DNA from 2 places in the Arthrobacter sp. KNU40 genome. Region 1 is predicted to be linked to the other one. Evidence: riboswitches for the same ligand, from Rfam matches in the RefSeq annotation. Region 1 holds a riboswitch; the other holds the start of a gene.
The links. Region 1 has a riboswitch for cyclic di-AMP ahead of ACSKT0_RS03855 (NlpC/P60 family protein). Riboswitches for the same ligand answer to the same signal wherever they lie in the genome.

Region 1 (7,055 bases):
CCACCACGCCGTTGAGCGACTGGGGATCCTTGAAGTTCAAGAGCCCGGCTTCCGGCAGAGGATTGACGGCGACAACCTTGCCCCCGTTGTTCTTGCAATCACGCAAGGCGGACAGCATGCGCGGATGGTTCGTGCCCGGGTTCTGGCCTACGACAAGCACCAGTTGCGCTTCGTGGATGTCTTCCAGCGAGACTGTGCCCTTGCCGATCCCGATGGTCGGGTTGAGGGCGCTCCCGGAGGACTCGTGGCACATGTTCGAGCAGTCGGGCAGGTTGTTGGTGCCCAGGCTGCGGGCAAACAGCTGGTACATGAACGCGGTCTCGTTGGCCGTGCGCCCCGAGGTATAGAAAACGCAGCGGTCCGGCGTCGTGGCATTCACGTGCTCGCCGATCAAGGCGAAAGCATCCGTCCAGCTGATCGGCGAATAGTGTGTGTCGCCAGGGCGGATGACGACCGGCTCGGCAATGCGGCCTTGGCTGCCGAGCCAGTATTCGGTCTTGTCCTCGAGTTCGGCCAGGGAGTGCCGTGCCCAGAACTCCGCGTCGACCACACGGGTGGTGCTCTCCTCGGCGATTGCCTTGGCCCCGTTTTCACAGAACTCGGCTGGACTGCGTTTGCCGGTGATGGACTCCGGCCAGGCGCAGCCGGGACAGTCGAAACCGTCCCGTTGGTTGACGCGGAGCATTGACTTGACGGTCCGGCTGACGCCCGCTTGGGCCCAACCGCGTTCCAATGCCACGGTGACTGCCTTGACGCCCGCAGCGGAGCGCTTGGGTGGGTGGATCTGGAGGTCATCTTCGTTGATGTCCTGCTCGGGTGCATGCCTGTTCATGCCCCCATCATTGCAAGGCCTGACTCTCTAATCCACCCGCGTCCATTCGGCACCGGAAACTCTCAGCCCGTCAGGGCGCTCCAGTCGACCGGCCCGGACGAAACCTTACGGGCCGGCTTGGCAGGAGTCTTCTTGGCCTTGTCTTCCGAGGACTTCGGCAGGGGAAGCGGCGGCCCCCACGGCAACGGAAAAGCGGGCACCGCCTCGCCCAGTTGCACGCCGTGCGGCGGCACCACCATGACTCCGTCCGCACCGGCGAGGCCGCGCATCATCCCGGGCCCCGCATGCTGGGCCGGCGAGGCCAGGCCGTACACGAACCTGAAGGGAAGCAAGCGCGTGCGTCCGGGATCGGCGTCGAGCATTGCCCCGCAAGGAACCTCGCCGACCTCCGGCAGCGCCCTGTGCCCCAGCCCCGCGAGAAGCGGTGCACCGATCGTGAAGAGGACCATCATGGCCGCGAGCGGATTGCCGGGGAGACCCAGCACGAAGCGCCCATCGGGCAGTTCGGCCAGCACGCCAGGATGTCCCGGACGCATCGCAATTCCGTCAATCAGCAAGCGTCCGCCGAGATCCGCAATGGCCCGCCGGAAGTGGTCGGTCCCCGAGCGGCCGGTTCCACCAGTGGTGATGACGACGTCGGCGGGTGGCGCGTCCGGCGACGGCTCGCCCTCTTCAAGGCCCGAGAGCCATTCTTCATAGGAGTCGCCCACCTTGATTTGCTCGCCGCGGATCCCGCCAAGGAGCTCGACGACGGCGCCAAGCTGGGGACCGAAGGTATCCCGCACCCGCCCGGGGACCGGGACACCCGCGGTCACCACTTCGGAGCCGGTCAGGAGCATTTTCACGAGGGGCTTGCCCAGCACGTCGAGTTCATCGCGCCCGGCCAAGGCAGCCAGGGCGAGATGGGCCGGGTTCAGGACGACGCCCGATTTGATCAGCAGCTCGCCCGCCGCAGCTTCTTCTCCCGCGTTGCGGATGTGTTGACCGTTGCGCGGTTCGCCCGGCTTCGCGTTCCCGCCGAGCGCGAGCAGCGGCAAGCCATCTTCGTCCGTGGTCAGGACCCCGTTCTCGCTCCGCAGCACTGCCTTGGCCCCCGGCGGGATCAGGCCACCGGTGGCGATAGGACTCGCTTGGTGCGGTGCCAGCCGATGGCCGGGTTCGGCGAGGATCCATGGGCCGCTGCCGTTGACCGCCCAGCCATCCATCGCAGAGGACGCATAGTGCGGCAGGTCCTGCAGGGCGTGGACATCCGCGGCCAAGGTCCTGCCGATGGCGTCCTTCAGCGCAATGGGCGCGGCGGGAATGGGCGTGGCACTATCGAAGGCAAGTTGCCGCGCCTCGGCCCACAAATGGTCGGCATGCGGGACATGCCCGGGGGCATCCGTCATCCGGCGTCGGTTCCCGGATTCGTATAGTCCTTCGCGAGCGTGCGTGCCAGGCCCATGGCGGCATCCATCGATGCAGCTTCAGTCGCTCGTCCCGAACCCGCAGCAAGTCCAGCCGCGAAGCCCGCAATGAAGGTGGTCAAGGGAGCCGCAGGCCGGACCACTGAATGGGCTGCAACGCCTGCCAGGGACAGGATCTCGTTGATGTCGATCTCGACGTCTTCCAGCTCATATGCTTGCAGCAGGCTCCTGCACCATTCCTCGAGCGTTTCTTCCTGGCTCTTCACGATCCGCCTCCACTGTCCGGTACAGCTGTTGTCACGGCACGTCGCCGTCCACTCCAAGCGCCGCGGCATCGTCCCAGGTATCCACGTCATCGGTGGACCCTGCGGGGACAGGCACGGCCAGCAGATCAAGCCTAGCAAGCAGTCGGAAGACCGCGGCGTTGGCCAGGCCACCTTGTTCTGCCGCTGCGAGCACTTCCCGTTGCAAAGCAGATACCCGGTAGATGCCGAGCAGCGGCTGCCTCCGGCCGTCGGCGGATACGGACATGACCCCTTCCGCTTCCTCGTGGCCTGCAAGTTCCCGAAGCAGGACCGGAACCGCGGCGGCCGCCAGGGGCATATCGCAGGCCAGGACCAGGACCCAGGGCGCGTGTTCCGGGGACGGGCTCACGCCGTTTTGCCCTTCGGCGTCTTGCCCTTCGCCGTCTTGCGCTACTCCGTCTTGCCCTAGGGCGAGGAGTCCGGCGGCGATCGCGGCTGCCGGTCCGGCGTAGGGCGGGTCCTCCCGTGCGGTCAGTGTGCCGTCCGGCAAAGTGCCGGGATCCGGCCCGACGACGACGACCCTCCCGGCGCCGCGGGAAGCCGCGACGGCACGCTGAAGGAGGGTGGCGCCGTCGTACCTCAACTGGGCTTTGGGCACGCCGCCGAGGCGGGAGGACTTGCCACCCGCCAATATCACCGCATCAAAGTCCACCCGCCCAGATTACCCGGGAAGCAGGCTCAATTCCGGTTCAGGCCGCCGATTCGGGCAGGAGGAAGGGATCCCATGCGGGCGCAGGTTTCTCAAGCTCCTTGATTTGCCAGATAGTCCCGGTGGGCGCCGCCGGAGTGAACCTCAGTTTCCAGCCCATCTCGGCCGGAGTGTGGTCACTCTTGGCGTTGTTGCAGCGCAAGCACGCTGCCACCAGGTTTTCCCAGGAATCCGCGCCGCCCCTGGATTTGGGGTGGACGTGGTCAATGGTGTGCGCTGCTTTCCCGCAATACGCGCAACGGTGACCGTCGCGGCGCAAGACGCCGCGGCGTGTAACCGCCGTGATGGTGTTGTACCTCGGCCGGATGTAGCGATTGAGCAGAATCACGGAGGGACGTCCGAGAATCTCCTGTGGCCCGACGACAGGCTCGTCGCCTTCGGCCACTACGCTCGCTTTTCCGGTGAGCACAAGGACCAGCGCCCGGCGGAAGGTTACTACCGCCAGCGGTTCATATCCAGCATTCAGAACGAGTGTGCGCATGCACGTACCTCTTCACGGCCGCACCCGTCAGGGGCGCGAGGGCCGGCTGCCCTCTGCATGTACGGGCTGTGGATCGACAACCTAAGAGTAAACACCCGGAGGCCAGATCAACGAATCCTTGCGGGAGTTCCAGCGCGGTGTCGGTCAAAGTTCATGTGCCGGACACATGGCCGGAACCTTTCACGCACCTGGGGGCTACTCCTCGAATCGTCCCTTTGAGACTGCCTGGAGCAGTGATTTAGCGCATGCTGGTTAAAACAGAACATCCCCGCCGGCGGACCAGCGGGGATGTTCCAGTGAAGCTATGTAGCCGGAGCTATCTAGCCACCAACGCGGATGAAGACCGGGCCGGAGCCAACGTTGACGCTGTAAAGGGCGGTGGTGCCACCGTTCCAGCCGCCGTGGACTGCCATGCCGTTGCCGACGTAAACGGCGATGTGGGCCATGCCCATGCCACCGTTCTGGTAGTAGACCAAGTCGCCCGGCTGCGCTTCAGCAGCGCTGACCGTGCGGCCAAGGGAGAGGTAGTCTGCCGGCCAGCCGTGGAAGTTGATCCCAACGGCGGCCAGGGAGTTCGAAGCCAGGGCGGTGCAGTCCTGGGCAACGCCAAGCTGTGCGTAAGCTGCGGCAGCAATCGCTGCGCCCTTGCCGCTGGCAACTTTCGTGGCGGGTGAAACAGCAGCGGTGACAGAGAGCGTCGAGGAGCCGGTAGCGGCACCCGTTGCAGCCTGCGTGGCAACCGGAGCAGCTTCCTGCGTGGCAACCGGAGCTGCGACAACCGGAGCAGCTTCGGTGGAGACCGCCGGGCGCTCGTACTTGATGGCGACGGACGAGTCAGCCGAAATGCTGGCTTGGGCGATGGACTGGACTTCCAGGGCGGAGGTCGAAGTGGACTCGCGGGGGACGTTGGTTTCTGCAGCGTTGGCTGCGATACCGCTAGTAAGCACCAGACCGGAAGCAGCTGCGATAACCGCTGCCTGACGGCCTACGCCACCGGCGTTGCTGCCGACAGTCTTAGCGATAACGGCAAGCGAGTTGGTCTTGGTGACCGCGGCACGGTGGCGCGCAACAGTAGAGCGTGAAGACACGTTAAGAGGCCTCTCCCTATGCCCGCGAGGTAAGCTGTCGGATTCGGATGGGAGTCATCCGGCCACACTTCTCCCTCTCGGAAGTTGTGCGACTTAACCCCAAGGCCATCGGTGAAGATGACCAAAAGTTGGGTCCCCCGCCTCTGCCAGACGATGTTTTGCGAACGGAACCTCGAGCAGTGGCAGAGCTAGGCAATCCACTCGAGTGCATCAACTCTCTAAAAGTTGATGCGTCTTAGACGGTACATGAGTTTTGATTGAATGTCACATTCAGGTCACGGAGCGTGACAAGCATGCGAGAGGCTTCCATCGGATTGGCTACAGCCAGCCCAGGGGGTCAACGACGTCGCCGTTGACCATGACTTCAAAGTGGAGGTGGCAGCCCGTGGAGGCGCCGGTGGTGCCGCTCAATGCGATGACATCGCCGCGGCTGACCGTCTGGCCCACCTGGACGTTGAAGGACGACAAATGGTTGTACGTGGTTTCCAGGCCGTTGCCGTGGTCCACCACAATGCGGTTTCCGCCGCCATACGGATGCCAGCCGGCGAAAGTGACCTTGCCGGCCGCGGCAGCATGGACCTGGGTGCCGCACTGGGCCACGAAGTCCTGGCCTCTATGGAACTCTCCCAAGCCGCCCGTGATGGGATTCACGCGGTAGCCGAAAGGCGAGGCCGTTGTCAGGGCGTCGAGAGGCGCCCCCAGGGTGCCCTTGGATGACGACGTCTTGATAGTGCCGACGGACTGCGCGCTCAGGAGCTGCTTGAGCTTGCTGTCCGGATCGGCAGTGGTGGAAACCGCAGCACGGCTGAAGTCGATCGTGGCGCTTGCCGCGGCCGGAATCTCAGGCTGGGTGCCCACTGCCAAGGCGGTTTGGTTTGACTCGGGCGTGGCCGTCATAGCGCCGGCGCCCGGCAAGGCGACCGTCAGGATGAGGCCTGTAGCGGCAAGGGCCACTCCGGCCTTCTGTCCTGCTCCGCTTGCGGCGGCGAACTCGGCCATCTGCCGCAAGGGACCCTTGCGGCGACGAAGTTCGCGATGGGGATCGCGGGGCCTGTCGTGCTCGACGGCGCTTGCGCTCCGCAGCACAGCAGTAGGACCGGACGCGCGCCTGCGGCCCCTGGTGTTCTGCGTGGTCAAGGTTTTCCTCTCTGGCAAGCCTGCGAAGTTAGCTGTCGGATTCGGGCCAGAGAGATCGTGGACCCGGTCCGTGCGAAGGGCACGAAACGCAAGGTACCCGGAGGGGCCTTGCGCTGTTTGCACTTCCGCTACGGACTTCACCCCAAGGCCGTCTTTCGACAGCCAATGGTGGTTCCTCCGTTTCTGCCAGTGAATGGACTAATCCACCTGATCCGCTGGCAGAACTCGGCTTCGGATCAGGTAACGCTTTGGTATCGGCGCCAGTATTTAACTATAGGGGATCAAGCCCCCGCGGTAATAATTTCGTTATATTTGCCAACCGCATCGGCGGGCCAGCTAGGCGACCGTGACAAAAACGTGCGAGGCAACCTCGGGCGGCAGCTCCAATGCGCCGTCGATATTGGGCACGCGAACGGAGATGTACTCCCCCACACGTTCCAGGGAAACCCTGGCGCCGGGGCGGATTCCGCCCTCGTCCAGCTGCACCAGAAGTTCAGGCTCCACCTGGATCGGTTCAGCCAGTCGACTGACGGTGACCCTGTTTTCAGGTGAGTATTCGTTCATCGCGTCAAGTAGATTGACCACGCCATCGGTAAAGGCGTGGGACGCGACTCCGCCCAGCGCTTCGAGTCCGGGAATGGGGTTGCCGTAAGGCGATTCCGTGGGGTGGTCAAGCAGTTCATAGAGCCGCCGTTCCACGCGCTCACTCATGACATGCTCCCAGCGGCATGCTTCATCGTGGACGTAGGCCCAGTCCAGTCCAATCACATCTGCCAGGAGCCGTTCGGCGAGCCGGTGCTTGCGCATGACCTCGGTGGCGCGTTTCCGGCCCGTTTCAGTCAGCTCAAGGTGCCTGTCGTTGGACACAATCACCAGACCGTCGCGCTCCATCCGTCCGATCGTCTGGGAAACGGTTGGGCCCGAGTGCCGCAAGCGCTCGGCGATGCGTGCGCGAAGAGCCACGATGTTCTCTTCTTCAAGCTCCAAAATGGTCCGAAGATACATCTCAGTGGTATCGATCAGATCCGTCATCCAGCTCAGCTCCTCGAGCGCAGTATCTAGCGTATTTTCGCCAGCTCCAAGCTTAGCTTATTTGG
Region 2 (7,055 bases), 270 kb from region 1:
AAGGTGTCGAAGCTTCCGCTCGACGCCGGTGAGGTGGCACTCGCTGTGCGCGTTCCGGCGTCGGCGGCCCACCCGAGCACGGAAGTGGGAAGCGTCGGCCACGCTTTGAACTTGATGTTGGACAACGTGTCCAGCGCCCTAGAGGCGCGCCAGCAAAGCGAAACAAAGGTGCGCCAGTTCGTGGCCGACGCTTCACACGAGCTGCGCACTCCGCTGACCGCCATCCGCGGCTACACCGAGCTCTTGCGCATGACGGAGACGTTCACCGAGGACGGGCGCAAGTCGCTGGGCCGGGTGCAGAGTCAGTCGGAACGCATGACCACCCTCGTGGAGGACCTCCTCTTGTTGGCCCGGCTGGACGAAGGGAAGGCCCCCGAGTTCACCGATGTGGATCTCACGCAGTTGGTGATCGAAACCGTCAGCGACGAGAAAGTCATGGCCCCCGAGCACATCTGGCAGCTCAAGCTCCCGGACGAGCCTCTCACGGTCCGCGGCGACACCACTCAACTCCACCAGGTTTTGGCGAATCTGCTCTCCAACGCCCGTAAACACACGGAGGCGGGAACCACCGTGGTCACCGGCGTCATGCGCTCTGCCGACGGCAGCGCAGTGGTGACCGTGACTGACAACGGGCCGGGCATCCCGCCTGAATTCCAAGGCAGGATCTTCTCGCGCTTTGCCCGTGCCGACGCCGCCCGCTCCGGTTCCGAGGGCACGTCCGGGCTCGGCTTGTCGATCGTGGAATCCATTGTCCAGGCGCATGGCGGCACGGTCGAAGTGGCCTCGCGGCCCGGACGGACGGAGTTCGCCGTGCGTCTTCCGGCGCTCAGGACCGCCACGGCCTGAAAGGCCGCTCTGGCGGGCGCGACGCCGGTGCGCGGCGAGCGCAAGTCGACGCACCGACGTCGTGATCTCCGTTACCTAAATGTGACTTAAGTAAGATCCTCCTGTACCGTCGAATGGGTGCGCTGGATCATTCCGGCCACCGCCGGGTAGGCGCCGAGCTCTGCCACTCCCCGGTGCCCATCAGTCCAGGCAGAGACGGGGGACCCAGGTCTCCGGGCAAGCGCTCATGTTGAGCCAGCCCTAGGGGTGAAGCCGTACCGCCACGTTCCGCTGTGGCCACGGCCGGATGACCTCATCCGAATCCGACAGCTAACTCCGCAGGCGTCGAGAGGCAATCACCATGTCTGATTCAAGGAATCAGTCGCGCCCTGTTGCGCGCCACCGCGGCGAACCTGCCCGGAATAACAAGTCACGCTCCACTTTGAGGCGTGCCGCGTCGAACCTCGGCACCGGCCAGCGCATGGCAGTTGTTGCCGGCGTCGTTGCCGTGTTCCTCGGTGCAGGTGCCGCCACCCAGGCCGCCGGTCAAGCCATCAATACCCAGGACATGACCCGCACGTCCGAATCCCGCACGGCAGACCACTCAGCCACGCCGTCGGCGAGCGCGAGCCCCAAGGCCAGCGCCACGCCGACGCCGAGCCAGGCACCCGCCCCCGCTCCGGCCGCCGTCGCGGCCCAGGCTGCCGCACCGGCCGCGCCCGTGGCACCCCCTGCCCCCGTTGCACCCGCAGCTCCGGCAGCCCCGGCCGCACCCGTCGCCGTCGATGATCCCTCCGGCGCCCAGGCTTATGCCGCAAGCATCCTTCCCTCCTACGGTTGGGGACAGGGCGAGATGTCAGCCCTGATCACCTTGTGGAACAAGGAATCGGATTGGCGCACCACTGCCACCAACTCCTCCAGTGGCGCTTACGGCATTGGGCAGTCGCTGCCGGCCGAAAAGATGGCGTCCGAAGGCGCCGACTGGCAGACCAACTACCAGACGCAGATCCGCTGGGGCCTGAACTACATCAAGGAACGCTACGGATCGCCGTCCGCGGCATGGTCCTTCCACTTGGCCCATAACTGGTACTAAACCAAGAGCCACGCGCAAAATACATCGAGGTCCGTCCCTTCGGGGGCGGCCCTTTGCGTTCTTTGGCCAGGCATGTGAATTGCCACGCGGGTGGCGCATCCACAGCCACGTCACAGGTTCCGCCTAAAGCCTTCATATTCTGCAACGGCACTGTGGATACATGACGCTCATCGAATCCACCTCCGGAACCCTGAAGGACCCCGCGGTGGTGCCGCCGGGCCTTCCCATCAAGGCTAAGACCCCCGTCCAACGCAGCGGACGGCGTGCCCCGGTGGACACCCACACCGCCGTCCCCGTCCTCGATGTCACCATCCCCGTCTTCAACGAGGAGCGCGACCTCGAAGAGTGCCTGCGCAGGCTACACGGCCATTTGCGCGAATCCTTCCCGCATGGCTTCCGCATCACAGTGGCGGACAACGCGAGCACGGACAGCACCTTGAAAATCGCGGAGCGCGTGGCCAGGGAACTGCCTGAGCTCGCGGTTGTCCATCTTGAGGAGAAGGGACGCGGCAACGCCCTTCGCAAGGTGTGGCTCGCATCGCCGTCGCCGGTTCTGGCGTACATGGACGTGGATCTTTCCACGGACCTCGCCGCACTGGCGCCCCTTTTGGCGCCGCTCATCTCCGGCCATTCGGACCTCGCGATTGGCACACGTCTCACACGCAACTCGCGGGTTGTCCGCGGCCCCAAGCGCGAGTTCATTTCGCGCAGCTACAACCTGATGCTGCACTCGTTCATGGGCGCCCGCTTCAGCGATGCCCAGTGCGGCTTCAAAGCGATCCGGGCAGACGTCGCACAGCAGATCCTCCCCCACACCATGGACAACTCGTGGTTCTTCGACACTGAGCTCCTGGTCCTCGCCGAACGCTGCGGCCTCCGGGTCCACGAAGTTCCCGTTGACTGGATCGACGATCCCAATTCTAGCGTCGACGTGGTACGCACCGCCCTGGCCGACGTCCGCGGCATGGTCCGGCTCACCCGGGATCTCGTCTCGGGCCGCATCCCCATTCCGGAATTGCGAGCAGCGCTTGCACGCGGGCCGCTCCCGGCGTCGTCCCGCACCGCCGAGCAGAACCCGCGCAGCAGTCTTTTCGGACAGCTGGTCCGGTTCACCGCGATCGGCGCTGCGTCCACCCTCGCCTATGTGCTCATCTTCCTGTTCTGCCGCGGATTCATGGACCCGCAGCTGGCCAACTTCCTGGCGCTGCTCGTCACGGCCATCGCAAATACCGGCGCCAACCGGCGCTTCACCTTCGGCATCCAGGGCGGCAATCCCGTTCGGCACCACTTCGAGGGGCTGATTGTGTTCGGGATCGGCCTCGCACTCACCTCCGGGGCACTCGCCTTGGTGCACAGCACGACGACGCCGGACCGCTGGGGCGAGCTCCTCACCGTGGTCGCAGCGAACCTCGCCGCCACTGCGGTCCGCTTCCTGTTGTTCCGACTTTGGGTCTTTCGGCAGCCTGCTGCGCAGGCAACTGCACCCACCACACAAGCCAAACCTCGCACAGAAACGGCAGCATCATGACCTCCACGATCACTCCTGCAAGCACGGGCCCGGCAGGTGCCGAGCTTCCTGCCGCCGTCGGGACCGCCCCGGCACCGCCGGGCCGTCACTCGACCGGCCCCGCAACCCCCGATGCCACGCCCCGCTGGACGCGATACGCCTTTGGCCGGCAGCCCCGCTGGGTGCGGCCATCCGCTGCCGGGCTCCTCGTAGCCACCGCCTTCCTGTATCTCTGGAACCTCGCGGCCACCGGCTACGGAAACTCCTTCTACGCCGCGGCCATCCAGGCCGGCACCAAGGACTGGACCGCGTTTCTGTTCGGTTCCCTCGACGCCGGCAATGCCATCACCGTCGACAAGCCCCCGGCTTCATTGTGGATCCCTGCTTTGGCGGGCCGGATCTTCGGCTTCTCGCCCCTGAGCATGCTGGTTCCCGAGGCGTTGATGGGCGCCGCCGCCGTCGGCTTCCTCTATTTGACAGTCAAGCGGGTCTCCGGACCAGGCGCTGGCTTGTTTGCCGGCGGCGCTTTGGCACTGACCCCGGTGGCGGCGCTCATGTTCCGCTTCAACAATCCCGACGCCATGCTGACCCTGTGCCTGGTACTCGCGGCCTATTTCACTACCCGTGCCATCGAACGGGCAGGCTGGAAGTGGCTAGCCGCAGCCGGCGCCGTGGTGGGCCTCGCGTTCCTGAGCAAAATGCTGCAGGGTTTCCTGATCGTTCCAGGACTGGGACTCGCGTACCTCTGGGCCGCACCCACCCCGTTGCGGCGGAGGTTGCTGCACCTGCTCGGCGCATTGGCCGGTATCGCAGTAGTGGCCGGCAGTTATGTCGCTCTGTTCCAGCTGACCCCTGCTTCAGCACGTCCTTACATGGCAGGTTCGCAAACCAACAGTTTCCTTGAGCTGACGTTCGGCTACAACGGGCTGTCCCGCATCACCGGCTCGGGCGAAGGGACGCCCGGCGGAGGCGGCGCCCCTGCAGGGGGCGGCCTCGGCGGGTTCGGCGGCGGTGGCGGCAACAGCGGTTTCGGTGGAGCTGCCGGGATCGCCCGCATGTTTGGCACGAGCTTCGGCGCCGAGGTCTCCTGGCTTCTCCCTGCTGCGCTGATTCTGCTGGCAGCCGGCCTGTGGTTCACCCGCCGGGAAGCGCGGGCCTCCCGCACCCGTGCCGCGCTCATTCTCTGGGGCGGCTGGCTTCTGGTCACGGCTGGCGTCTTCAGCTTCATGAGCGGCATCGTCCACCCCTACTACGCGGTAGCTCTCGCACCGGCAATCGCAGCCTTGGTGGGCATTGGCAGCGTTGAGCTGTGGCGCGGCCGCGGGTATTGGCCGGCCAGGATCGTCCTGGCCGCGGTAATCCTCGGTAGTTCGGCCTGGTCCGCGGTGCTCCTGGGCCGCGACGCCTCATGGCTTCCGTGGTTGCGCATCGTGATCGTCGTCCTGGGCGTCGTGGCGGCCGCGGCAATCCTGCTTCGCCTCGACTCACTGCGGCCGGCGGGCCGGTTCCGGAACGCAGCGGCTGCGGCCGTCGTCGTCGTTTCCCTTCTGGCAGGCGGCCTCGGAACCGCGGCGTGGACGCTCGCGACGGCGGCTACCGCGCACTCCGGTTCCATCCCGACGTCGGGACCCAGCGGTTCCGCGATGGGCGGCTTCGGAAACCGTGCTGGAGGGTTCGGCGCAACCGGCGGCGCGGGTCAGGCGGGAGGACCCGGTTCCGAGGGAACGGCCGACGCCGGACTGACCGCGCTGCTGACATCCACCAACACGAAGTGGTCGGCGATCGTCTCCGGTGCCACCCAAGCCGCGAGCCTTGAGCTCGCGACGAACACCAATGTGATCGCACTCGGTGGCTGGAACGGCGGAGATCCCTACCCCACGCTGGCACAATTCCAGGACATGGTGGCGAAGGGACAGATCGGCTACTACATCGCAGGAGGAGGCATGGGTGGCGGCGGCGGATTCGGAGGCCAGGGCGGCAATTCCGAGGTAGCCTCCTGGGTACAGGCCAACTTCCAAGCCCAGACTGTGGGCGGCTCCACCGTCTACAAGCTGACAAAGTAGATTCCGATGACCACTTCCTATTCCACAGACACGGACTCCAAGGCAGGGCAGTCGTCTCCGCCGTCGCGGTTGGTGGATCCTACGGAAACGGCCGCTCCCCGGGGAGGGGACGGCCGCGCTCGGCCGGGCCTGACCCGAGAGTCCCGCCCCAACCATGGCCCGCATGCCCTGCGTCACGGCGTGGAGCTCGGCATTGTCCTCCTTGCAACTGCGGTCCTGTATCTCTGGAACCTCGGCGCTTCCGGCTGGGCCAACCCGTTCTATTCGGCCGCGGCCCAGGCCGGTTCGCAGAATTGGGCCGCGTGGTTCTTCGGATCCTCCGACGCGGCCAACTCCATCACGGTGGACAAGCCTCCTGCGTCGCTCTGGATCATGGGCCTCTCGGTAAGGATCTTCGGGCTAAGCTCCTGGAGCATCCTGGTTCCCGAGGCACTCATGGGTGTTGCGACGGCATGGCTGCTTTATCTGGCAGTCCGGCGGGCCGCGGCCCCCGCCACCGGCGATCGGCGGCTCGCCCACCGGGCCGGGCTGCTGGCCGCCGTCGTCATGGCCATCACGCCGGTTGCCACCCTCATGTTCAGGTTCAACAACCCGGACGCCCTGCTGGTGCTGCTCATGACGGCCGCCGGCTACGCCACGCTTCGGTCCGTCCAGGACAACAAGTTGCGTTGGCTCCTGCTGGCGGGAGTGTTCCTGGGCTTCGGTTTCCTGACCAAGCAACTCCAGGTCCTTCTGGTGGTTCCTGGATTTGCGGTGGCGTATGTGGTTGCGGCGCCGGGCGGAGTGGGGCGCCGCCTGCTTCGACTGCTTGGGGCGGGGGCGGCCATGGTGGTCTCGGCCGGCTGGTGGCTCGCCGTCGTCGAACTCATTCCCGCGAACATGCGGCCGTACATCGGCGGCTCCCAGAACAACTCGATCCTGGAACTGACGCTCGGTTACAACGGCCTGGGCAGGCTCAGCGGCCAGGAGACCGGCAGCGTGGGAGGCGGCAACGGCTGGGGAGTTCCCGGGCTGTTCCGCATGTTCAACAGCGAGTTCGGCGGCCAGATCGCGTGGCTCCTGCCCTCCGTGTTGGTCCTCGGGGCCGGGCTGCTGTGGCTGGGCCGCCGTGCCCCGCGTACGGATTCCGTCCGGGCTTCGGTGATCGTGTGGGGCTCGTGGGTCCTTGTCACCGGACTGGTATTCAGCTTCATGGCGGGCATCATCCATCCCTATTACGGAGTAGCCCTGGCTCCGGGCATCGCCGGGCTCGCGGGCCTGGGCGGTGCGCTTTTGTGGCAGCACCGCGCGCAGCTCGTCGCCGCGGTCATGCTCGCCGCAGCAGTGGCCGCAGCGGGATTCACGGCCTTCGGCCTCTTGGGCAGCACCACCGTGTATGGTCCGTGGCTGCGCTGGGCGGTGCTCTTTGGCGCCTTGGCAGCCGCGGCCGGGCTGCTGCTCTCGGGACGCCTCGCCTCCCGCATCCTTCAGCGCACGACGGCGGTACTCGCGCTCGTGGCCTCCCTCGCCGGCCCCCTGGCGTACTCGATCTCCACCGCCTCCGTGACGCACAGCGGCGCGATCCCCA

Region 2: linked by a shared signal. The riboswitch ahead of ACSKT0_RS02600 (hypothetical protein) and the one ahead of ACSKT0_RS03855 (NlpC/P60 family protein) in region 1 are both predicted to bind cyclic di-AMP.

What each region holds. Positions count from the first base shown of each region.
Region 1 is NZ_CP195850.1:796,624-803,678, reverse strand. Features, by position in the region: gene ACSKT0_RS03880 (FdhF/YdeP family oxidoreductase) at 1-832, opposite strand, end outside; gene ACSKT0_RS03875 (molybdopterin molybdotransferase MoeA) at 895-2,220, opposite strand; gene ACSKT0_RS03870 (DUF6457 domain-containing protein) at 2,217-2,504, opposite strand; gene mobA (molybdenum cofactor guanylyltransferase) at 2,536-3,195, opposite strand; gene ACSKT0_RS03860 (HNH endonuclease) at 3,233-3,733, opposite strand; gene ACSKT0_RS03855 (NlpC/P60 family protein) at 4,054-4,821, opposite strand; cyclic di-AMP (ydaO/yuaA leader) riboswitch at 4,827-4,994, opposite strand; gene ACSKT0_RS03850 (M23 family metallopeptidase) at 5,140-5,958, opposite strand; cyclic di-AMP (ydaO/yuaA leader) riboswitch at 5,961-6,168, opposite strand; gene ACSKT0_RS03845 (metal-dependent transcriptional regulator) at 6,295-6,990, opposite strand.
Region 2 is NZ_CP195850.1:527,941-534,995, reverse strand. Features, by position in the region: gene ACSKT0_RS02605 (ATP-binding protein) at 1-846, shown strand, start outside; cyclic di-AMP (ydaO/yuaA leader) riboswitch at 1,011-1,184, shown strand; gene ACSKT0_RS02600 (hypothetical protein) at 1,187-1,918, shown strand; gene ACSKT0_RS02595 (glycosyltransferase) at 2,079-3,446, shown strand; gene ACSKT0_RS02590 (ArnT family glycosyltransferase) at 3,443-5,488, shown strand; gene ACSKT0_RS02585 (ArnT family glycosyltransferase) at 5,495-7,055, shown strand, end outside.